Regions from separate parts of the Agromyces sp. Leaf222 genome, predicted to be linked through region 1. Evidence: riboswitches for the same ligand, from Rfam matches in the RefSeq annotation. Region 1 holds a riboswitch; the other holds the start of a gene.
The links. Region 1 has a riboswitch for thiamine pyrophosphate ahead of ASE68_RS15695 (MFS transporter). Riboswitches for the same ligand answer to the same signal wherever they lie in the genome.
Positions count from the first base shown of each region.

Region 2: linked by a shared signal. The riboswitch ahead of ASE68_RS08500 (ECF transporter S component) and the one ahead of ASE68_RS15695 (MFS transporter) in region 1 are both predicted to bind thiamine pyrophosphate.

Region 1 is NZ_LMKQ01000002.1:149,710-161,612, reverse strand. It holds gene ASE68_RS20770 (hypothetical protein) at 190-1,512, opposite strand; gene ASE68_RS15710 (ClpP family protease) at 1,692-2,369, shown strand; gene ASE68_RS15705 (ClpP family protease) at 2,366-2,971, shown strand; gene ASE68_RS19945 (helix-turn-helix transcriptional regulator) at 3,098-3,544, opposite strand; TPP riboswitch at 3,633-3,729, shown strand; gene ASE68_RS15695 (MFS transporter) at 3,720-5,060, shown strand; gene ASE68_RS15690 (DMT family transporter) at 5,125-6,027, opposite strand; gene gap (type I glyceraldehyde-3-phosphate dehydrogenase) at 6,119-7,114, opposite strand; gene ASE68_RS15680 (GNAT family N-acetyltransferase) at 7,269-7,766, shown strand; gene ASE68_RS15675 (MFS transporter) at 7,763-9,022, opposite strand; gene ASE68_RS15670 (MerR family transcriptional regulator) at 9,091-9,528, shown strand; gene ASE68_RS15665 (glycoside hydrolase family 127 protein) at 9,709-11,655, opposite strand; gene ASE68_RS15660 (carbohydrate ABC transporter permease) at 11,652-11,903, opposite strand, start outside.
Region 2 is NZ_LMKQ01000001.1:1,938,348-1,950,250, reverse strand. It holds gene ASE68_RS08565 (aldo/keto reductase) at 1-567, shown strand, start outside; gene ASE68_RS08560 (hypothetical protein) at 683-1,357, shown strand; gene nadE (ammonia-dependent NAD(+) synthetase) at 1,479-2,300, opposite strand; gene ASE68_RS08550 (cation:proton antiporter) at 2,482-3,699, shown strand; tRNA gene ASE68_RS08545 (tRNA-Arg) at 3,731-3,803, shown strand; gene orn (oligoribonuclease) at 3,881-4,501, shown strand; tRNA gene ASE68_RS08535 (tRNA-His) at 4,544-4,619, shown strand; gene ASE68_RS08530 (acyltransferase) at 4,776-5,549, shown strand; gene ASE68_RS08525 (metallopeptidase family protein) at 5,617-5,964, shown strand; gene ASE68_RS08520 (hypothetical protein) at 5,989-7,245, shown strand; gene ASE68_RS08515 (hypothetical protein) at 7,292-7,870, opposite strand; gene ASE68_RS08510 (energy-coupling factor transporter transmembrane protein EcfT) at 7,854-8,633, opposite strand; gene ASE68_RS08505 (ABC transporter ATP-binding protein) at 8,630-10,078, opposite strand; gene ASE68_RS08500 (ECF transporter S component) at 10,168-10,812, opposite strand; TPP riboswitch at 10,850-10,961, opposite strand; gene ASE68_RS08495 (hypothetical protein) at 11,043-11,387, opposite strand; gene ASE68_RS08490 (DNA polymerase IV) at 11,418-11,903, opposite strand, start outside.

The DNA of each region.
Region 1 (11,903 bases):
GACGGACGCCGGTGGCGGGCGCGACGGCACGACGGCCACGGACACCGGTGGCGGGCGCGACGGCACGACGGACACCGGCGCCGGGCGCGACGGACTCGCCGGAAGAGCCGCGGTCAGCGCGGCGCGCAGCCGGAGACGGTCAGGATGGCCGCAGGCGTTGGCCCGCGGCATCCGTCAGCAGGAAGAAACTCAGGCGAGCGCCGCGCGCGCCTTCGCGTACTTCTCGGCGAGACGCGCCTGCGTCTCGTGGTCGAGCTTGCGCAGGCGCCAGGGCGCCGTGTTGTCGGCGATGTCGGCGAGCTTCACGCTGCGCGCCACGGCGTTGGTGCGGATGCGCGCGTAGTACTCGGCCTCGGGCACGTCGGGCGTGCGGGTGAGCAGCTGCACCGCGTCGATGACCTCGGGTGCGACTCCAGCCTCGCGCAGACGCTGCGCCGTGAGGTCGGTGTCTTCGAGCACGTCGTGCAGCCACGCGACCGCGACCTCGACGGGCTGGGCCACCGGGTCGAACGTCTCGGCCACCCGGCCCGGGTGATCGATGTACTCGGCGCCGAGCTTGTCGGTCTGTCCGCGGTGCGCGACGTACGCGATGCCCTGCGCGAGACCGATCTGCATGGCGGCCGCGGTCGCGGCGGGGGCGGACGGGCGAGCGGATGCCGCGGCGGGCGCTGCTGCCGGGGCCGGTGCCGGTGCCGGTGCCGGTGCCGCCGCCGGTGCCGCCGCCGGTGCGGCCACGGCCGACGCCGCAGCGACGGGCGCCGGCGGAATCGGTCGGACCGGAGCGGGCGCCGGAGCGGAGCCCGCGACCACCGCCTCGAACTGCTCGAAGGTCCAGTCGGCGTCGGATTCCATCGTCATGTCCACGTCCTTCGTACTGCGTGCAGGGGCGTCGGCGCCTGCCGGTTCGGTCGTCTCTTCGGGGTCTTCGAGGTCTTCGGGATCGGCGGGATCTGCGGCCGCGCGCGGCACGACGAGGTCGATGCGCTCGTCCGGCTCGTCCGGCTCGTCCGGCTCGTCCGGCTCGGCCGGCGCGGGCGCGAGCGGCGTCACCGGCCCGGTCGCGCGCAGCGGCGTCACCGGCCCGGTCGCGCGCAGCGGCGTCACCGGCCCGGTCGAACCGGCGACCCGATCGCGCTCGTCGAGGAGCTCGGTCCACGCGGGGTCGGCCAGTGGATCGTGCCCGGCCACCGGTCGTTCGAAGCCGAGCTCCTCCTCGAGTTCGGCCATCTCGTCGACGTCGAGCTCGTGCATCGACCGGATCTCGCTCATGCGGCGCACGGTCACGTAGCGCTCGGGCACCTCGGTCATGCGGGCGCCGGTCTCGGTCGCGAAGAACCTCGGAGCGCCGTCGACCTCGAGCTCGACGATGGTCTCCTCGTACTCGCCGCCGGGCTCGAGCGAGCAGACGTGGTAGCGGAATCGACCGCCGTCGGAGGCTCGCCGATGGGTCGCCGCTGACGCGCGTGCGGCCGCACGACGACCGGGGGGCGGGTCGTCAACGGATGTCGTCACTCAGGCTCCTGGCCGTGGGGGTCGGGTTGGGGGCGGCGCCGAAGCGCAGTCCGATCCTACGAGAGGGTCGCCGCCGGGGCATCCTCGCGCGCCGAACGGGGCGGACGGTTCAGCCCACGGCAGCTCTGCCCACGGCGGAAACGCTGGCCCGCGGCATCCGCTCAGCGCACGCTGGAGGCATGAGCGAAGACACCCCGGCCCCGCTGCATCCGATCGATGCGGACCTCTCGACCCAGTTGTTCCGCCAGCGCGTCGTCGTGCTCGGCACCGAGCTCGACCAGAACCTCGGCAACCGCCTGACGAGCCAGCTGCTGCTGCTCTCGGCCGAGGACCCGGAGCGCGACATCGCGTTCTGGATCAACTCGCCCGGCGGCTCGGTGACGGCGATGCTCGCGATCATGGACGTGATGAAGGCGATCCCGAACGACGTCGCCACCGTCGCGATCGGCATGGCGGCGAGCGCCGGCCAGTTCCTGCTCTCGGCCGGAACGCCCGGCAAGCGTGTGGCCCTGCCGCACGCGCGGATCCTCATGCACCAGGGTTCGGCCGGCATCGGGGGCACCGCGGTCGACGTCGAACTGCAGGCCGACGACCTGCGCGAGACGCGCGACACGATGCTCGCACTGCTCGCCGAGCACACCGGCCAGCCGCTCGAGCGCATCACCGAGGACTCGCTGCGCGACCGCTGGGTCTCGGCCGAGGAGGCCGTGCGGTACGGCTTCATCGACCGGATCGTGCACGACGCGATCGACATCTACCCGGGTGCGCGTGGGCGCATGCTCGGGCCCGGGTTCCGAACGGATGTCGCGAGCCACCCGCTCGCCGATGCCGCAGCCGCGCAGGGGGTGCTCGCATGAGCAGCTACCCGATCCCCTACGTGGTCGAGCGCCGCGGCGGCATGGAGCGCACGCTCGACGTGTACAGCCGCCTGCTCGGCGAGCGCATCATCACGCTCGGAACCGAGATCGACGACGGCGTCGCGAACGTGCTCATCGCGCAGCTGCTGCACCTCGAGGCCGACAGCCAGGAGGCGCCCGTGCACCTCTACATCAACTCCCCCGGCGGCTCGCCGCACGCGGCGCTCGCGGTGTACGACACGATCCAGCACATCCGCCCCGTCGTCGCGACGACCTGCGTCGGGCAGGCCGGCGGACCGGCCGCGATGCTGCTCGCGGGTGGGGCACCCGGCATGCGCGGCATCCTGCGGCACGGCCGAGCGGTGCTGCACCAGCCGTCGACCCAGGGTCGCGGCTCGATCCCCGACCTGATCATCCACGCCGACGAGGTGCTGCGCGTGCGCGGCGAGCTCGAGGAGGTGCTCGCGCATGACACCGGGCGCACCCGCGAGCAGGTGCGGCTCGACACCGATCGCGAGCTCATCCTCGATGCGGCGGGCGCCGTGGAGTACGGGCTCGTCGATCGCGTGGTCGCGGTGCAGCGTCCGGGTGCGAACACGTAGGCGAACCCGTAGGCGAACCCGCAGGCGCACCTGCACCTTTTCAGGACCACAGCGGTCATGGACGCATATTGCAGCTCTGACCGATGTGGTCCTGAAAAGGTCAGCGGGCGGCTGGTGGTGGTGGGGCTAGGCCGCGAGGAGTACGTCGTGCATGGAGCCCGCGACCGGGGAGGAGGTCTCGTGGTGCCCGGGACCGCGCGCGGCGGAGTCGCCGCGCGCCGTGAGGTCGAGCACGATGAGCGGGCGCGGGGCGACGCGCACCTCGTCGCGACCGAGCTCGCCGGCCACGCCGGCCGCGACATCGAGGAGGGTGAGTCCGAGCGCCTCGGTCACCGCCGCGAGGATCTCGCTCGAGGGCTCCTTGCGGCCGCGCTCGATCTCGGAGAGGTACTGGGTCGACACGCCGGCGGCACTCGCGACGTCGGTGAGGATCCGCTCCTGCGCGAGCCGCTCGCGTCGCAGGAACGCGCCGAGCGCCTCCCGCCAGAGCGGCGTGCGCGTACGTGGAACGATGCGCCGCGGCATCCGCTCGTCGCCCTGCCGCCCCATCGCACCCCGCTGTTCCGCGCCCATGTCGCGAGGCTACCCAGACGTCGGGCGGATGTCTCGCGCATCCGCTCAGGGCAGAATCCGGCCGGCTCGGCGACCCGCTAGGCTCGCGGGCAGTGACACGGGGTGCCGCGATCCGCGCGGCTGAGATCACACCCGTCGAACCTGATCTAGTTCGGACTAGCGAAGGGATGTCGCGATGAACGATCGCGCGTACGTCGACCCTGCCCACCCGCCGACGCTGCCCGGCACCGACCCCGGTGCGCTCGGCCGTGACGCGCCGCCCGGCCTCGGAGCGCCCGACCGCGCCCGTCGCGCCGTCGCCGCCGCCTCGATCGGCACGGCCCTCGAGTGGTACGACTTCTTCCTCTACGGCACGGCCGCGGCGCTCGTGTTCCCGGCGCTGTTCTTCCCGGGCGAGGACCAGCTGACCGGCGTGCTGCTCTCGTTCGCCGTGTTCGCGACCGGGTTCCTCGCGCGCCCGCTCGGCGGGCTCGTGGCCGGCCACCTCGGCGACCGGTACGGCCGTCGGGCGACCCTGCTCGGAACCCTGCTGCTGATGGGCGTGGCCACCGCGCTCATCGGGCTGCTGCCCACGTACGCGCAGATCGGAGCGCTCGCGCCGGCCCTGCTCGTGGTGCTGCGGCTCGCGCAGGGCGCCGCGACCGGCGGCGAGTGGGGCGGGGCCGTGCTGCTCGCGCTCGAGAGCTCCCCCGGCCGCCCCGGCGTGCGCGGCGGGCTCATCCAGAGCGCGCTCTACGTCGGGCTGATCCTCGGCAACCTCGCGTTCGTGGTGCTGGTGGCCGTGCTCGACGAGCAGCAGCTGCTGGCGTGGGGCTGGCGGATCCCGTTCCTGGCGAGCCTCGTGCTCGTCGGCGTCGGCGTGTACCTGCGCCGCCGCGTCGACGAGTCCCCCGAGTTCACGGCGCTGCTCGAGCTGCGGCGCACGGCGCGGCATCCGCTCGGGGAGGTGCTTCGTCGGCCGCGCAACGTGCTCGCCGTCTTCCTCGTGCGCGCCGGCCAGAACACGACCTTCTACCTCGTGTCGGTGTTCTGCCTGAGCTACGCCGCGAGCCTCGGGCTCGAGCGTTGGGTCACGCTCACCGCCCTGCTCGTCGGGGCGGGCATCGCCGTCGTCGCCTGCCCGCTCTGGGGGCGCGTCGGCGAGCGCGTCGGACCGGTGCGGCTCACCGTCGCCGCGCTCGGCGGCCTCGCCGTGATCGCCGTGCCGCTGTTCCTCGCGCTCGACACCGGCTCGGCCGCGCTCGTCATCGGCGTGGTCGCGCTGGCGATCGGCATCGTGAACGCCGCGGCCGACGGCGTGCAGCCGATGTGGTTCGCCTCGCTCTTCGACGCGCGCGTGCGCTACTCGGGCATCACGATGGGGCGCGAGGCCGGGGCGATCGTGGGCGGCGGCCTCTCGCCGCTGCTCGCCGCATGGCTCGTCGCGACGACGGGGCATTGGTGGCCGGTCGCCGCGCTGATGGTCGCCGCCGCCGCGCTCGGCATCGTCGGGGCGCTGCTCGCACGACGGACCTGACGCGGAGCCCGTCGGCCCTGATGCCGCAGCGGGCGGGCACAGGTCGAGGAGCGAGCCGGCCCGGCTACTCGACAGGCGCGGGTTCGGGCGCGCCGGCGGTGACGGGATCGCGGCGACGGCGCGTGACGAGGTACGACCCGGCCAGCACGAACACGAACCCGACGACGGTCCAGACGGTGATGCGCTCGCCGAGCACGAGCACGCCGGCGGCGATCGCGACGGCCGGGTTCACGTAGGTGATCGCGGTCGCCTTCACCGGGCCGATCTCGCCGATGAGCGCGATCATGAGCACGAACGCGAGGGCGCTGCACACGACGGCGAGCACGATGATCGAGACCACGACCGGGGTCGACGGCCAGGCGGTCGGCCACGCGGAGGTGGCGAACACGAACGGCACGTAGATGATCGCGGCGGCGGCCAGCGACACGGCGACCACGCCGATGCCGGGCAGGTCGGGCATCCAACGCGCGAGGATCGCCGGGCCGAGCGCGTAGCCGACGACCACGACGGACATCTCGGCCACGGCGCCGAGGTCGGACCCGGCGACATCGAGCCCGACGAGGGCGGCGACGCCGAGCATGCCGACCGCGATGCCGAGCCAGTTCGAGCCGCTGAGCCGCTCGGGTCGGCCCATCGCGAACGCGATCGCGACGCCCGCGAGCGGCACGGCGGCGAGCAGGAGGCCGGCCGTCGAGCTCGGCAACTGCTGCTCGGCCGAGCTGAGGAAGTACCAGGGCAGCACGATCTCGACGATCGTGTACGCGAGCATCGGCTTCCACCGACGCACGACGACCACGATCTCGCGCCGCAGGAGCGCGAGCGGCAGCAGCAGCACGGCGGCCAGCGCGGATCGCCCGAGCACCACCATCGTGGGCTCGAGCTCGCTCACCGCGATCTTGATGAACAGGTAGGGGATGCCCCACGCGATGCCGAGCGCGGCGAACAGCAGGACTCCACGACGCGTCACCGGCCCAGTCTGGCGCACGCCGCCGACATCCTCACGCGCGCAAGGGCCCTCCGCCGAACATCTCGGCGGAGGGCCCTTCGGTTCATCCGAGTCAGCCGGCGAGCAGCTCGAGCGTGTCGATGACGCGGTTCGAGAAGCCCCACTCGTTGTCGTACCAGGCGACGACCTTGACGTGGCGGCCGTCGACGCGGGTGAGCGCGGCGTCGAAGATCGACGACGCCGGGTTGCCGGTGATGTCGGAGGAGACCAGCGGGTCGTCGGAGTACTCGAGCACGCCCGCGAGCGGGCCTGCCGCGGCGGCCTTGTAGGCATCGAGCACCTCGTCGAGGGTCACGTCCTTGGCCACGGTCGTGTTCAGCTCGACGATCGAGCCGACGGGCACGGGCACGCGGATCGAGTCGCCCGAGAGCTTGCCGTCGAGGCCGGGCAGCACGAGGCCGATCGCCTTGGCGGCGCCGGTGGTCGTCGGCACGATGTTCACGCCGGCGGCGCGGGCGCGGCGGGGGTCGCGGTGCGGGCCGTCCTGCAGGTTCTGCTCCTGCGTGTAGGCGTGCACCGTGGTCATGAAGCCGTGCTCGATGCCGGCGAGGTCGTCGAGCACCTTGGCGAGCGGCGCGAGCGCGTTCGTGGTGCAGGAGGCGTTCGAGACGACGGTGTGCGTCGCCGCGTCGTACGCGTCGGTGTTGACGCCGTAGACGAGCGTGACGTCGGCGCCGTCGGCCGGGGCGCTCACGAGCACCTTCTTCGCGCCGGCGGCGAGGTGCGCCGAGGCGGCCTCCTTCGAGGTGAAGCGGCCGGTGGACTCGAGCACGATCTCGACGCCGAGCTCGGCCCATGGCAGGTTCGCGGGGTCGCGCTCGGCGAGCACCTTGATGCGGCGGCCGTCGACCACGAGCGTGTCGCCGTCGACCTCGACGGTGCGGCCGAGGCGGCCGGCGGTGCTGTCGAAGCGCAGCAGCTGTGCGAGCGCCTTCGGGTCGGTGAGGTCGTTGACGGCCACGACCTCGAGGTCGGAGTCGCGCTCGAGGAGGGCGCGGAGGGTGTTGCGTCCGATGCGTCCGAAGCCGTTGACGGCGATGCGGGTCATTCGTGGGTCCTTTCGTGGGATACGGCTCAACTCTGCGCTGGTTCGTCCTTCGGCGACAGTGGCCTGAAAGACGCGTCCCGAAAGGATCTCGCCATGCTTGCGACATCCGATGCTCGCCCTCGGCACGATCGCTCCGCCCGATAGCCTGAACGGGATGCCGTACCGACCGATGCCGTTCTCGCTGGAGACCGAACGCCTCACGCTGCGGTTGTGGGACGAGACCGACGCGGCGGGCTACCGCGCCCTCGTCGGCGAACGCAGCGGCGAGATGCCGACCCTCGACGAGGCGCGCGAGGAGATCCGCGGTGCCCGCGAGAGCGCACCCGGGCGCGGCATCCACCTCCTGACCCTGCGGCGGCGAGGCACCGACGACTTCCTCGGCTACTGCGGCCTCGTCATCGGGCGCGCCACCATCGACGAGCCCGAGCTCGCGTACGAACTGTTGCGCAGCGCGCACGGACACGGGTACGCCACCGAGGCCGCCGCCGCCATCGTCGATGCCGCCCGCGACACCGGACGCACGCGACTCTGGTCGACGGTTCGCGCCTGGAACGCGCCGTCGTTCCGCGTGCTCGAGAAGATCGGCTTCCGCCGCGACCACACGACCACCGATGAGCACGGCGACGTGGTCTGGAGCGTGCTCGACCTCTAGCGCCCGCGGGCCGGGGAACCCACGCGGCTCGCCACGATGACGAGTCCGACGACGGATGCCGCGACGACCGTCGCACCGAACGCGGGCAGCGGTGCGATGCCGGCGCCGCCGACGATGCCCGACGCGGCGCCGGCGCCCACCGCGATGCCGAGGTTGAACACCACGGGGATCAGCGCCCCCGCGAGATCGCGCCGCTCCGGCCCGGCGAGCTGCAGGATCAGCGTCTGCGCGAGCGGCGGCACGGCCCCCGATGCGAGCCCCCAGGCCACGACGACCATGACGCCGAGCACCGGATCGCCGCCGACCATGGCGAGCGCCGCGAGCGCGAGCCCGGTCGCCGCCGACGAGACGACGAGCGCCCAGGCGGTGCGGGCGCCGAACCGGCCGGCGAGCACGACGCCGCCGGCGGAGGCGATGCCGAAGACCAGCAGGAGCGTGCCGACCCCGCCGGGCACGGGGGCCGCGGCATCCGCGACGATCCGCGTGATGAAGGTGTAGACGCCGTAGTGGCCGACGAGCAGCAGGCCCACGAGGCCGACCACGGCGAGCATCGGGCGGATGCCGCGTGCGCGGCGCGCGTGCGCAGCCTGCCGCGCCGCGGCATCCGTGGCCTCGTCGTTCGCGTCGACCGTGTTCGGCGCCACGCGCACCGTCGGCCGAACCACCCACCGCACGAGGATCGACCCGACGAGCGCCGCCACCGCGAGCCCGGCGAAGGTCGCGCGCCACCCGACGCCCTGCGCGACGAGGCTCGCGAGCGGGGTGCCGATCACCATGCCGAGCGTCGCCCCGCCGAGCACGATCGCGATGCCGCGTGCGAGGTGGCGTTCGTCGACGAGGTCGGCCGTGAGCGCGTTCGTCGTCGCCCAGAGCAGTCCGACGGCGAGGGCGCCCACCATGCGCCCGGCGACCACGACCTCGTAGGTCGGGGCGAACGCGGTGGATGCGGCGGCCACGGCGAGCGCGACCAGGCTCCAGATCACGACCGCGCGCCGCTCGAACCGACGCGTGAGGCGCACGAGCGGAAGGCTGCCGACGACGACCACGCCGGCCCAGATCGACACGAGCAGTCCGGTCTGCGCCTCGCTCACGCCGAGGCCGGCTGACATCTGCGGCAGCACGGCGGTCGGCAGCATCTCCGCGGTGACCATGGCGAACGTCGCGGCGCCGAGCACGATCAGGGCCGGCCATGGCAGGGCGGATGTCGAGGGTCGGCCGGTGCGGATCCCCCTCGTCGTGGTCGTGGTGTCATCCATGCTTCGACGCTAAACTTTGACATCAATGTCAAGGTCAAGCGACCTGGCAGATCTTTTCGGAGGCGCACATGAGGATCGGCGAGATCGCGCGCAGGGCGGGCGTCTCGACGCGCCTCGTGCGCTACTACGAGCAGCAGGGCCTGCTCGCCTCCACGCGCGAGTCCAACGGGTACCGCGACTACGACGAGGCCGACGTCGACCGCGTGCAGCACATCGCGAACCTGGTGCAGTCTGGCGTGGCCACCAAGCTCGTGAAGGAGCTGCTCGAACTCGAGGACGCCGCCGCCGAGGCCCGCCCGAGCTGCCCCCGCGCCGTCGCCGAGATGCTCGCGGCCGAACTCGCCGGCCTCGAGGAGCGCATCGCCTGCCTCAGCCGCAGCCGCGACTCGATCCGCGACTACCTCGCCCGCACCGAGCACACGGCGCTCGTCTGCGAGCGCGATCACGAGCTCGAGCTGCGGCTGCAGCGCGAGCAGGCGCACGAGGGCGCGCTCGCCGGAGGCTGACCCGGCGGGCGATCGCGACCCCTGCGCGGCGTCCCACCCCCCTCGCACGTCCCGCTCACACGACGTTCTGCGGGTCCACGGGGGCTCCGCATGGGTACCTGAAGCCGCAAAACGTCGTGGGTCGCGCGGGTGGGGTGCGGGCGGGTGGGTGCGGGCGGGTGGGTGCGGGTGGGGTGCCGGCTACAGCGCCGGGATCCACACCCGCATCGTCGACGGACCGCGCTCGGCCCACGCGTGGTACGGCACGAGCGGCACGTCGGCCGCGGCATCCGTTCGCGCGTCGACGAGGCGCACGAGAACCCGGGCATCGTCACCCGTTCCCACCCCGACGACCGCATCGACGGGCGCCACCCGGGGGTCGACGCGCAGGTCGGCGAAGTCGGATGCCGCGAGCGGCGTCGCGGCGAGGTCGACCGACTCGAGGGCGAACACCTCTGGGCCGCGCTCGACCACGAGGCATCCGCGAACCGCATCGACGCGGGCATCGGGCGCGACGAACCGCGGAGTCGTCGGCAGCTCGAGCACGACCTCGTCGCCCGCCGCGAACGCGCGCTCGACCGAGACGATGCCGGGCTCGGCCGGCCACCGCTGCGCCTCGCCGCCACCGGTCGGACGCAGCGCGAGCGTCGCCCCGCCGGCCCACGCCGGCACGCGCAGCGAGAGCCGCCACGGCTCGGCCGAGTCCGCCAGCATGCGCACCACGATCGACCCCGATCGCGGATACGACGTCTCGACCTCGAAGGCGACCGCCCGGCCGTCGGCCAGCACGGTGCGCACGATCGACGGCGCGTACTGGTGCAGCTGCACACCCGAGGCATCCGCCGTCGCGAGGTACGCGGCGAGGCTCGCGAACGTGCGGGCCGTGTTCGGCGGGCAGCACGACACGTCGAACCACGGCGCCCGCAGCGACGAGTGCGCGCGCGGCGACACGGCGTCGGGGTCGGCGGGCGCGCCCGGCACCCGCTGGTGCAGCGTGTTCGCGTAGTAGAAGGCGGTGCCCGAGGCATCCGGCGACGTCTCGATCACGTTGAAGAGCGTGCGCTCGATGAGGTCGGCATGGCGCGCCTCGCCGCTCGCGAGCAGCAGCCGCCAGCTGAACATGACGGATGCCACGCCCGCACACGTCTCGGAGTAGGCGCGGTCGCTCGGCAGCTCCCAGTCCTCGCCGAACGCCTCGTCCTGATGGTGCGATCCCTGCCCGCCCGTGACATACGTGCGCCGTTCGAGCGTGCGATCCCACTGGCGGTCGAGCGCGTCGAACAGCTCCCGGTCGCCCGACTCGACGGCGACGTCGGTCGCACCGGCCGCGAGGTAGTTCGCGCGCACCGAGTGCCCGCGCAGGGCGTCGGCGTCGCGCACGGCCGCGTCGTCCTGATAGTACGACCGGCCCCACTCGATGTCGGCGAGCGTGCCGCGGCCATGCCGCTCGACGAAGATGCGCGCCTGCTCGAGGTAGCGCGGCTCCCCCAGCGCCCGGCCGAGCTCGGCGAGTCCCACCTCGACCTCGGCGTGGCCGCAGATGCGCTCGTCGCCGCCCTCGCCGAACACCTCGCACACGAGGTCGGCGGCGCGGCGCGCGACCTCGACAAGGCCGTCGTCGGCATCGGGGCGCGTGCGCACCCGGGCGACGGCAGCCTGGAACAGGTGGCCGAGGCAGTACAGCTCGTGGCCCCATTCCAGGTCGGTCCACCGCGGCTCCTGCCCAGGCCGGCCGAAGCGCGTGTTCAGGTACCCGTCGGGCTCCTGCGCCGCGGCGACCCTCGTCACGATCGCCCGCAGCCGGGCTTCGAGGCGGTCGACGGATGCCGCGGCATCCGACACCGACTGCAGCCGGCCGATCTCCCACGAGAGCGCCTCGAGGTACTTGTAGACCTCGGAGTCCGAGAACTCGCGCCCGCGACGCCCATCGGGCAGGCTGCCCGCGACGGCGAGGTCGTAGTTCGCGAGCCAGCCCTCGCGCTCGAGCCAGTGCTCGATGTGGTCGAGGGTCGCCGTGCCGTTGACGCGCTGGCGTTCGGCCCAGAGACCGCCCGTGATGCGCACCTCGTCGAGGCCGAGCGGACGCAGGGCACCCGTCGACGGCGCGACCGGCACGGCGTGGGACGTGGGAGCAGAGGTCATGGTCATCCCTTGAAGGCGCCCGACATGAAGCCGCGCACGTAGTGACGTTGGAGGATCAGGAAGAGCAGGATGCACGGCAGCGCGAGCACGACCACGCCGGCCTCGGTGGCGCCGTAGTCGACGACACCCTGCACCTGGCCGCGCAGGTTCGAGACCGCGAGCGGCAGGGTCATGCGGTTCGAATCGTTGATGAGGATCAGCGGGGCCATGAAGTCGTTCCACGCCGCGAGGAACGCGAACAGGCCCACCGTGAT
Region 2 (11,903 bases), on a different contig from region 1:
GAGACGATGGGCGCGCTCGTGAGCGCGGTCCGCCAGGGCAAGGCGCTCTACGTGGGCATCTCGAACTACTCGCCCGAGCAGACCGCGGCCGCAGCCGCAGCGCTGGCCGCCGAGGGTGTTCCGCTGCTGATCCACCAGCCGCGCTACTCGATGTTCGACCGGCACATCGAGGATGGGCTCTTCCCGGTGCTCGAAGAGGTCGGCGCGGCGAGCATCGTCTTCTCGCCGCTCGCACAGGGGTTGCTGACCGACCGCTACATCTCGGGCGAGGTGCCCGCGGACTCGCGAGCGGCCACCAGCCGGTTCCTCTCCCCCGATCGCATCAGCGCCGACTACCTCGAGCGCGTCCGAGGACTCGCCGAGATCGCCGACGGACGTGGGCAGAGCGTCGCCCAGCTCGCGCTGTCGTGGGTGCTCCGCCAGCCGCTCGTCGCGAGCGCGCTGATCGGCGCGTCGAGCGTCGCGCAGCTCGAGCAGAACGTCGCGACCCTCGAAGCCCCGGCCCTGACCGAAGACGAGATCGCGCGCATCGAGCCGTTCGCCGCACACGGCACCACCCTCGGCTGACCCGGCGCCATCCGACGGTGCGTCCGCGACGTCGAGGTCGATGTCGACGGGCGCACCATCGGGCGCGCCGGTGATGCTGCCGAGCGGATGCCTCGCGAGCCGTTAGCCTTCGCTCATGCAGTGGTGGAACGAATTCATCTCATGGCTCACCTCGAGCGAGGCGGAGTCGACCGTCTTCGCGGCCGCCGTGCTCTTCGTCGCGGTCGTGGTCGCGGCGTTGCTCGGCGCCTGGATCGCGACGAGCGCCGTCCGGCGCATCGTCGCGCAGCGCGACCGCGAACTCAAGACCGCGGCCATCGCGGCACTCGTCGATGCGGCGACCGAGGCCTCGGTCTGGAACTCGCTCACTCCGCAGGAGCAGGTGCTCGCCGACCGCACGGTCGGCCAGGCCGACATCCACGTTCGGCTCCTGCCGATCCGCGGTTCGGATGTCGCGGCGAACTGGGCGGCGCACCAGCTGCACGAGCTGAAGCGCGCTTCGGCGACCTTCGGCTACCAGCTCGACCCCGCGGTCGCCGAGTTCCGCGACCGGTTGCTCGACTGGCAGCGCCACCCGGCCCGGGCGCGCAAGCAGTTCCAGAACGACCTCGTGCGCTGGCGCGCGCAGCGTCAGGAGCCCGACCAGGCCGCGCTCGAGGAGCAGGACACCTGGGTCGCGGAGCAGCATCACGAGCGCTACCGCTCGGCCACCGAGATCTCCTCGCCCGCCGAGCCGGCACGAGACACCGCGCCGACTCCGACGCAGGCCGTCGCCCAGCCGACCCAGCCCCTCGACGACGCCCGCGCCTGAGCGCGGATCCCCTTCACGGCTGAGGCCCCACCCGCTCCGGGTGGGGCCCTCGGTCATCTCCGCGGCCGCATGGTCGCCAGGAGGGCGACGGCGGCGAACGTCGGCGACGGCGGCGACTGGCTCAGCGCCACCAGTCGTCGAACATCGAGACCGGCTCGGTGCGCTTGTGCCTGGTCTGCAGGTACCTCGCCTCGATGCGCTCGGCGACGTCGTCGGCGATCTCCTCGCCCTCGAGGAACGCATCGATGTCCGCGTACTCGAGGCCGAGGTTCGCCTCGTCGGCCTGGCCGGGCTCGCCGTCGAGCAGGTCGGCGGTGGGCGTCTTCAGGTACAGCCGATCGGGCGCCCCGAGGTACTGCAGCAGGGCGCGCCCCTGCCGCTTCGTCAGGCCGGTGAGCGGCAGCACGTCGGCACCGCCGTCGCCGAACTTCGTGAAGAACCCCGTGACCGCCTCGGCCGCATGGTCGGTGCCCACGACGAGCAGTCCGGCCTCGCCCGCGAGCGCGTACTGGGCGACCATGCGCATGCGCGCCTTCACGTTGCCCTTGCCGAAGTCGCTGATCGGCGCGCCCGCGGCATCCGAGAAGTCCGCTGCGAGCCCGTCGACGCCCTGACGGATGTTGAAGGTCACGACCTCCTGCGGCTCGATGAATTCGAGCGCGAGCGCGGCATCCGCCTCGTCGTGTTGGACGCCGTACGGAAGGCGGACGGCGATGAAGCGCGAGGGAAGGCCCTCGGCCACGAGTTCGTCGACGGCGACGCGGCACAGGCGGCCGGCGAGCGAGGAGTCCTGTCCTCCGGAGATGCCGAGCACGAGGCCGGCCGCGCCGGTCGTGCGCAGGTAGTCCTTGAGGAACTCGACCCGTGCCCGAACCTCCTCGGCGGGCTCGACGGACGGCTTGACGTTGAGTTCGGCGATGATGCTCGCCTGGAGGTCTCGCATGCGACGACGATACCGCCAGCGTGTTTCGATGACGCTACGCCGGAGGCCGCATGGTGGACGGCCCTCCAGAGTCGCGCGGTTCCCGGGCCGCGCGCCTGCCAGTGCCGAGCCGTTTGCACCTCCCGACACTTGGATAGCATCGGGCAGGGGTGCGCGCTCGCGCCCGTCCGAGGGGGTAGACGTGGAGATCTCGATCGGCACCATGGTGCTCATCCCGTTGGTGGCGGTCGCGGCGCCGCTGCTCGTGCGCGCCGTCGGCGTCTGGGTCGCCGTGCCGCTCGTCGTGTTCGAGATCGTCCTCGGCATCCTGCTCGGCCCCTCCGTCGCCGGGTGGATCGTCCCCGACGACTTCGTCAAGCTGCTCTCGGACCTCGGGCTCGCGATGCTCTTCTTCCTCGCGGGCAACGAGATCGACTTCCGGAGGATCCGCGGGCGGCCGCTCTCCCGCGCCGCGATCGGCTGGATCATCTCGCTCGCAGCCGGATTCGGCATCGCCGTGCTGCTGGCCCCCGACCTCCCCTCTGCCGCCTTCATCGGCATCGCGCTGACCTCGACGGCGCTCGGCACGGTCATGCCGATCCTCCGCGATGCTGGCGACCTGAAGACGCCGTTCGGCATCGGCGTCATCGCCCTCGGCGCCATCGGCGAGTTCGGGCCGCTCCTCGCGATCTCGCTCTTCCTCACCGGGCGAACACCGGTCCTCGCGGCGATCGTCCTGGTGGGGTTCGCGCTGGTCGCCGGCGTGGCGATCTATATGGCGGCCAAGGGCCACGGCGATCGCCTTCACGTGGTGATCACCGCGACGATGCACACGAGCGCCCAGTTCGGCGTGCGCCTCGTGGTGCTCGTGCTCGTCGCGCTGCTGGCGCTCAGCATCGTGCTCGACCTGGACATGCTCCTCGGCGCGTTCACCGCGGGCGTGCTCTTCCGGGTGCTCATCTCGGGCGCACCCGAATCCGACCGGAAGCTGCTGGAGACGAAGGTCGAGGCGCTCGGATACGGCTTCCTCGTTCCGGTGTTCTTCATCATGACGGGCGTGACCTTCGATCTCGAGGCGCTCGGCGACCCCGCGACGCTGGCCCTCGTGCCCCTGTTCGTGGTGCTGCTGCTCGTCGTGCGCGGCATCCCCTCGATCCTCGCCGCCCCCGTCGGGGCCGACCGCTGGACCGTCGCGGCGACCGCCCTGTTCGGCGCGACCGGCCTGCCGATCATCGTCGCCGTCACCGGCATCGGCATCGACACGGGCGACCTCGAGACCGGTGTCGCGGCGGCCCTCGTCGGGTCGGGCATGATCTCGGTGCTCCTGTTCCCCCTCATCGGCCTCGCGCTGAGGAAGCGGGCTTCGGATGCCACGGGCCGGCGCATCGACGACGACACCGAGGTGCCCGTCGAGGGCTAGCGGGCAGAAGCCCGGTAAGCTTGGCGAGCCGGCCCCCGTAGCTCAGCGGATAGAGCAGCAGCCTTCTAATCTGACGGTCGCAGGTTCGATTCCTGCCGGGGGCACCGAAGAACGGCGCCGGTGCGTGCCCGGCACGGTGCGACATCCGCCCGTGTCGGAGCGCACCGGTAGACTCGCGGTCATGGCAACAGCGAGCGACCGACTGGTCTGGATCGACTGCGAGATGACCGGCCTCGACCTCGAGGTCGACGAGCTCGTCGAGATCGCCGTCGTGATCACCGATTACGACCTCAACCCCGTCGACGAGGGCCTGGACATCGTGATCCGACCCGACGCGAGCGCACTCGAGAACATGGGCGACTTCGTCCGCAACATGCACACCGAGTCCGGCCTCATCGAGGAGATCCCCAACGGGGTCACCGTCGCCGACGCCGAGTACCAGGTGCTCGAGTACGTGCTCAAGCACGTCCCCGAAGAGCAGAAGGCGCCGCTCGCCGGCAACTCCATCGGCACCGACCGCGCGTTCCTCGCCAAGCAGATGCCACGCCTCGACGGGCACCTGCACTACCGCAACGTCGACGTCTCCTCGATCAAGGAGCTCGCTCGCCGGTGGTACCCACGCGCGTACTTCCAGTCGCCCGCGAAGAACGGCGGGCACCGCGCCCTCGCCGACATCCTCGAGTCGATCCGAGAGCTGCGCTACTACCGGCGCGCCGTCTTCGTCGCCGACCCCGGCCCCACGAGTGCCGAGCTCCACGACATCGCCGAGGCCGTCGTGAACGAGTTCGACGTAAAGGTGTAGTAAGCTCGTCGAGTTGCCTGATCGCATGTCGATCAGGTCATGGTGGGTATAGCTCAGTTGGTAGAGCGCCTGGTTGTGGTCCAGGAGGTCGCGGGTTCAAGCCCCGTTACTCACCCCAAAGTTTCTCTGCGCAGTGCTCGATCGGTCGTGTTCGCACGCCGCGCGACGCTACGCGAACCGCATCGCCCAGTGCCAGCCGCACGTGTCCGCCCAGTTCGATCCAGCGGGCGCTCCCCGCGACGCACACCACGCCCGCACCGATGAAGGTACCGACATGGCAAAGGTCTCGTCGCTCGAGCGCTACTCCGACGAGGCCGGCAACGTCATCGAGTACGAGGGCCCGGCGGTTCCCGTGAACATCGTGTTCACCGGTCGCGACAACACCGTACGCATCGCCTCCGATGCGCGGATCGGAACGCTCTCGATCCAGTTCGACTGCGACAACGGCGTGGCCTCGATCGCCTCCTCGAAGGGCGTGCCGGCCTTCTCCGCGAGAATCCGCGTCGGCCAGGACTCCCGCGTGCTCATCGGCGAGAACGTCTCGACCACCGAGCCCGTCGGCATCTCGGCGACCGAGGGCACGACGGTCGAGGTCGGCCGCGACACGATGATCGCGATCGGCGTGCAGTTACGGGCCGACGACGGACACCCGATCTTCGACGTGCGCACCGAACGGCGGGTCAACCTCTCGCGCAGCATCTCGATCGGCCCGCACGTCTGGCTCGCGACGAACGCGACCGTGCTCGGCGGCGTCACCGTCGGCTCCGGTGCCGTCATCGGCTTCGGCAGCATCGTGACGAAGGACGTGCCGAACAACTGCGTGGCGGTGGGCAACCCGGCCCGCGTCGTTCGACGCGACACGGCCTGGGAACGTCCCCATCTCTCGCTCGTCCGCCCGTTCTACAAGCCCGATGCCTCGACGGTCCCGCGCACCGCGTACTGGGCGCTCACCGAGGGCCCAGCGCCGAGGCCTCGCAACGTGTGGATCCGACGGCTCCGGCACCCTCGTCGCACGCTCGCAGCCGCCTGGGCCGCCCTGACTCGGTAGGCTGACGAGTCCGGGCGCCGCCCGTCCGCGGTTACCGCGTCACCCCACCAGCCGATCGGAGTCGTCCGTGCAACTCGATGCCGAAGCGTTCGAGGCGCTGGTGGTCGACGAGCTCGACGAGCTGCCCGACGAGATGATCGACGGCCTCGAGAACGTCGTGTTCGTGGTCGAGGACCGCCCCGAAGACGGCTCGCTCGACCTGCTGGGCCTCTACGACGGCTTCGCGCTCACCGAACGCGACCGCTACGGACTCGGCGAGATGCCCGACCGCATCATCCTGTACCGCGAACCGCTGCTCGCCATCTGCGACGACGAGGCCGAACTCCGCGATGAGATCCACGTCACCCTGGTGCACGAGATCGCGCATTTCTACGGCATCGACGACGACCGGCTGCACGAGTTGGGCTGGGCGTGACTCGGTCGCGGTTACGCTGATTCCATGAGTTCCCCCGCTCGCATGCTCGGCATCACCGTCGGCGCACTCGCGATCCTCGGCATCGGCGTCTACGCCCCTGCGATGCTCCTCGGGCCGCTTCCCGAGGTCACCGTGCGCACGGTCGCCGGCGCCGCCGCCCTGCCCGAATCGGCTCCGCTCGCCCTGCCCGAGGCCGGCGCGAGCGCGCTGGCCGTCATGGCCGACGACGGCACGGCGAGCGTGCTCGCGACCGCCGGCGACGGCGAGGCCGTCCCGATGGGCGGTGCGGCGAAGCTCGTGACGCTGCTGGCGACGCTCGACTCGCTCCCGTTGCCCGCTCCCGGCGAGGGCGAGGGCCCGAAGATCAAGATCGGCCCGGCCGACTACACCGACTACCTGCGCTACGAGTCCGAGGGCTCGCGCACGCTGCGGGTCTCCCCCGGCGACTCGTGGACGGAGCGCGACGTCGCGCGGGCGATCCTGCTCACGTCCAGCAACAACCACGCCGACACGCTCGCCCGGTGGGCGTTCGGATCCGTCGACGCCTACGTCGAGGGCGCCAACGCGTGGCTGGCCGATCAGGGCTTCAGCACGATGCACGTCGCCGATGCCACCGGCCTGTCGGGCGAGAACGTGGGCAGCGCCGAAGAGCTCGCGAAGCTCGCCGGCCTGGTGCTCGCCGACCCGAGCCTCGCCGCGATGCTCGAGCACCCGGACGAGGCCGTGTTGAGCGCGCACGCTGCGCCCGACCTCGTCGATCGCACGACCGGCGACGGCGTGCGCGAGATCACGCGCAGCTATACCGACCAGGCCGGGTTGTCGTCGGTCTTCAGCACCGAGGTCCGCGTCGACGGGTCCGATGCATCGCACCAGGTCATCGGCGTGATGATGCTGATGCCCGACTACGAGACGCTCGACCCCGCTATCGAGGCATCCGTCGCCTCCGTGACCGCGGCGGCCGCACCCGTGACCGTCATCGCCGAGGGCACGGCGTACGCGAAGGCCAGTTCGGCGTGGGGTGCCTCCTCCGACGTCGTCGCGACGGTGAGCCGTTCGGAGTCTCCCTGGGGTGCCTCGATCGGCGACGCGACCGTCGACGTCGAGCCGTTCACCACCTCGTCCGACGCGCGCGACATCGGCAGGGTGACCGTCTCGACGGGCGGCGACGCCGTGTCGTCGCCCCTGCGGCTGACGAAGGAGATCCGCGACCCCGGGCCGATCTGGCGGCTCACGCACCCGTTCCCGGTGATCGGCGCCTTCATCGAGGCCCAGGGCCGCTGACGGGTCGACTCGGTGCGCGACCGTGCGCGCCCTCTCGGGCCGGCCGTCAGCGCATCCGCACCCTGATCGTGGCTGCGGATGTCGCGCCCAGGCGCCGCTCGTACCTGCGCCACTGACCATCCCAGACGTCCCAGAACGGGTCGAACGCGCCGGCGTCCCTCGTGAGCGCGCGTTCGCGGCGCTCGGCGTCGGGCGCGTCGACCCGCACGCGAACGGCCGAGCGAACGTCCGGCGCGGTGCCGTGCGCGCCGCAGCCCTCGATCACGAGCGCGTTGCCCGGGCGGAGCGGAGTGACCACGGCGGGCCGGTCCGCCTCCCAGTCCCACCCCTGCGTGCGACCCGGGGTCGAGCGCAGCCACGGCCTGACGAGGCTGCGTTCGAGGCTCTGGACGGCCCGTTCGAGGCCGTACCACCCCGGGTACACGTCGTCGAGGCGAATGAGATCGGGCGCACGCCCCGGCCATGCGGCGACGATCAGATCGGCGAACGTCGACTTGCCCGCGCCACTGGGCCCGTCGATGAGCACGAGCGGTCGACGGATGCCGGTGACGGCCGCTCGCACGGCCTGCAGGGCCGCATCGGGCAGCCGGTGCCCCGCGCGGGCCGGATCACGACCAGACGACATTCCAGCTTCCCGTCGTGACGGCGATCGTCACCGACAGCGCCGCGACGAGGCATCCGACCGCGATCACCAGCCACTCGGTGCGCCCGAAGTGCGCGGGCCTGGCCCACGTGCGCTCGACCTCCGTGCCGAAGCCGCGGGCCTCCATCGCGGTCGCGAGGGTGCTGCCGCGGCGGATCGAGAGCACCAGCATCGCGAACGCCTGCCCGAGGAATCGGAGGAGCATCCCGCGATCGGCGATGCCGCGCGCTCGACGGGCGAGGTTCAGCGTGCGCCAGTCGTCGATCGAGGACCCGACCAGGCGGAGCGCGGCGAGGGCGCCGAGCACGAACCGGGCGGGCAGCCGCAGCGTCTGGGCGAGCCCGTCGGCGAAGTCGGTCGGGTCGATCGTGAGGAACAGCACCACCGCGGGCAGGGCGATCGCGATCACGCGGGCCGTCGTGGCGAGGCCGATCTGCACCGACCCCTCGGTCACGTGGATGAGCCCGAAGTCCCAGAGCGTCGCGCCCGACGGCGCACCGTAGAGCACCATGCTGAGCCCGGTCAGGGGCGCCGCGATCCACACGGGCAGTGTTCGGGGCGACCAGAGCAGTCCGCCGAGGCCGATGAGCGTGAACACGAGCAGCTCGCAGACGATCGCGACGGTCGCCGACACGACATCGAGGGTGAGGATCAGCACGATGCTGAGCGGCACGGTGGCCGCGACCTTCGCGACCGGGTTCACGGCGGCGAGGGGCAAGCCGGGTCGGATGCTCGCGATGCTCATCGGCCGGAACCTCCCCTGCGCTCGGCGACGCCCGCCGAGGTGGTCGCCGCCTGGGTCGAGGCACCCTGTTCGCGCGGGCGCAACTCGAACCGGTCGTCGGCGATCGCGTCGACGAAGACCTCGTCGTGCGTCACCGCGACGAGGGCCACGCCGTCGTCACGGAGGCCGACGAGCAGCTTCGAGAGCTCGCGCCAGGTCGCGGCATCCTGTCCGAAGGTGGGCTCGTCGAGCACGAGCACGCGGGGTCGCGTCGCGATCGCGGTGGCGACCGAGAGCCGTCGCTTCTCGCCCCCGCTGAGGGTGAACGGGTTCGCCCCGGCGAGATGGTCGAGCCGAAGCACGCCGAGCAGCTCGTCGGTGCGGGCCCGTCGCTCACCGGCGCCGAGTTTGAGGGCGCGCGGACCGACCTCGAGCTCGGCGCGCACCGAGCCCGTCAGGAACTGGTGCTCCGGGCTCTGGAACACGGTGCCGATGCGGGTGAGGAGGTCTCGCGAACGCCAGCGCCACGGTTCTGGGCGCAGGCCACGCGTCAGGAGTTCGGATGCCGCGAGGTCGCCGCCCTGGGGCTCGAGCAGGCCCGCGAGGGTCAGCGCCAGGGTCGACTTGCCGACGCCGTTCGGGCCGGCGATCGCCAGCACGCGCCCGGCGTCGACGGTCAGGTCGATGCCGAGCTGCACGGGAGCGCCGGCGGTGCGCCCGATGTCGAGCGCCGAAGCCTCGAGCAGCGGATGCCGCGGGCCGGCCGCCGCTGCGGGTGCACGCCACGGCACCTCGTCTGGCAGCCAGACGCCGGCCGTGCGGAGCTCGTCGGCACGCTCGGCGAGCACCTCGGACGGGCGACCGTCGGCGAGCACGCCGCCCGCCGCGCCGAGCACCACGACGCGGTCGACCACCGGAAGCCAGGTCGAGACCCGGTGCTCGACGACGACGAGCGTCGTGCCGGTGGCCGACGCGACCGCGGCGACGGCGTCGCGCACCTCGCGGACGCCCTCGGGGTCGAGGTTCGCGGTCGGCTCGTCGAGCAGGATCAGGCCCGGCCGCATGGCGAGCACGCCGGCGAGGGCGAGGCGCTGACGCTGGCCGCCCGAGAGCTCGGCCGTGGCGTGCCCGAGCGGGAGGTCGAGGCCGACGGCATCGAGCGCCGAGCGAACCCGCAGCCAGATCTCGTCGCGCGCGACCCCGAGGTTCTCGAGCCCGAATGCCACGTCGTCGCCGACGCGCGCCATGATCACCTGCGCGTCGGGGTCCTGCAGCACGAGCCCGGCCCGGCCGCGGATGGCGGCGGGATGCCGGCCGTCGACGAGCAGCTCGCCGAGCGTCTCCCCGTCGTCGTCGCCGCCGAGCACGCCGGCCATACCGTGCAGCAGCGTGGACTTGCCGGCCCCCGAGGCGCCGAGGAGCAGCACGCGTTCGCCTGGGCCGATCTCGAGGTCGAGGTGCTGCACGGCCGGGTGGCGCCGCCCTCCGTGACGCCATCCCCAGCCGCGTGCGCTGACGGAAGCGGCCGGTGGGCGCGAGTCGCCGTGCACGGCGGCTAGACCGTCCGCAGCTCACGCCCGGCGGCGAACCGGTCGAGCGCCCCAGCCCGTGCGAGTCCGCGAACCGCGAGCCAGGACAGGCCGCCGGCGATCACCGCGCCGCCGAGGACCGCGGAGATCGTGTAGATCGTCGAGAACAGCGGCGCAGCGCCGGCGTAGTAGAGCACGAGGTCGTTGATCGCCATCGCGAGCCCGGCACCCGCCCCCGCGAGGAGCGCGACCGGGAACCGCCAGTTGCGGTAGAGGAAGATCGCGAACACGAGCTCGGCGCCGAGCCCCTGCACGAGGCCCGCCTCGATGGTCAGCAGCCCACCCCACTGGCTCCCGATGAGCGCGGAGACCACGGCCGCGACGAGCTCGGTGTAGAGCGCGGCGCCGGGCTTGCGGATGATGAGCCCGCCCAGCACGCCGGCGATGACCCAGAGCGCCGCGGGAGCCGCCTGCAGTCCGGGGAGCAGCGCCTCGATCGGCGCGGAGATGGGCCCCCACACCACGCCCCAGGCCCAGAAGACGACGCCGACGGCGACGCCGATGACGCTCGCCACGACGATGTCGACGACGCGCCAGCGGAAGCGCGGCGACGACGAGACGGAGGACCCGGGTGCTGCGGTGGCTGCGGCCCGGTTGGTGGATGTGTGCACTGGCGTGCCCTTTCGTTCGAAGGAAAGCGGCACGGGATTGTTGAGATGTGGATGCCTCCCTGCGCTGGCATGATCCAGATCAGGTTCGACGGTCGAAGGTTGAGAACCTTCCTCTCAGCCCGGCTCACCGGACTCCCGTGTTCGTGCACCAGCGTACACGCAGGCGTCACCGTCGCTCGCGCACGAGCATCGCCGCTGCCCGCGAGTTCAGACCTCCGAGTGGGCTCGGCTCAGCGCTTGAGGGCGCGGATCACCGACTTCAACGCGTGCCCGACGACGAACACGAAGGGGGTCGCGACGAGCACGAGCCCGATGACGTTCGGCTCGAACCTCACCCGCCCGCCGCCGCCGACGTAGGCGCCGAGCGGAACCGAGAGCCCGCCTCCTGCGCCGCCGCTTCCGCTGCCGGTGAAGTTGGACGTGGCGTCGCCATTGCCGTTGCCCCCGCCGAACCCGTAGTAGCCGAGGGCGACGGGCACCACCTCGACGCCGTCGATCTCGATCTTGTCGCCGTAGGCGGTCTTCACTCCGACGCCCGCGACGCGCTCTGCCAGGTCCAATACGAGTTCAGCCATGTCGGCCACGCTACCCGTGCCGGGGCGCGGCTACCAGCCCCATCCGGCGGCGGTCGGGTCGAAGGGGGCGTCACCGTCGCCCTCGTCGCGACCGGGTCGAGTGCGGCGCGCCGCCGGCGGCGGCGGCGCAGCGGAGTCGCCAGCGTCGGACCGTGCCGCGCGACGCTGCTCGCGCACCTGCTCGCGCTGCACGAGCGATGCCGGACGCAGGGCGCCCCGCCCGAACTTCGCCGAGACCCGATCGATCGTGCGCTCGGCATCGCGCCACTCCTCGTCGGGGTCCCAGAGCATCGCGCCCGACCCGGATTCGCGGAGGTTCTCGGCGCGCACGCCGATCAGTCGCACCCGCTGACCGTCGCCGATGAGCCCGACGAGCGCCTCGGTCGCCTCGTCGTAGATGCGACGCGCGACATCGGTCGGCTCGCCCAGCGTGCGCGACCTCGTGAGGGTGCGGAAGTCGCCGTAGCGCAGCTTGAGCGAGACGGTGCGAGCCACGAGCCCGGCCTTGCGGAGGCG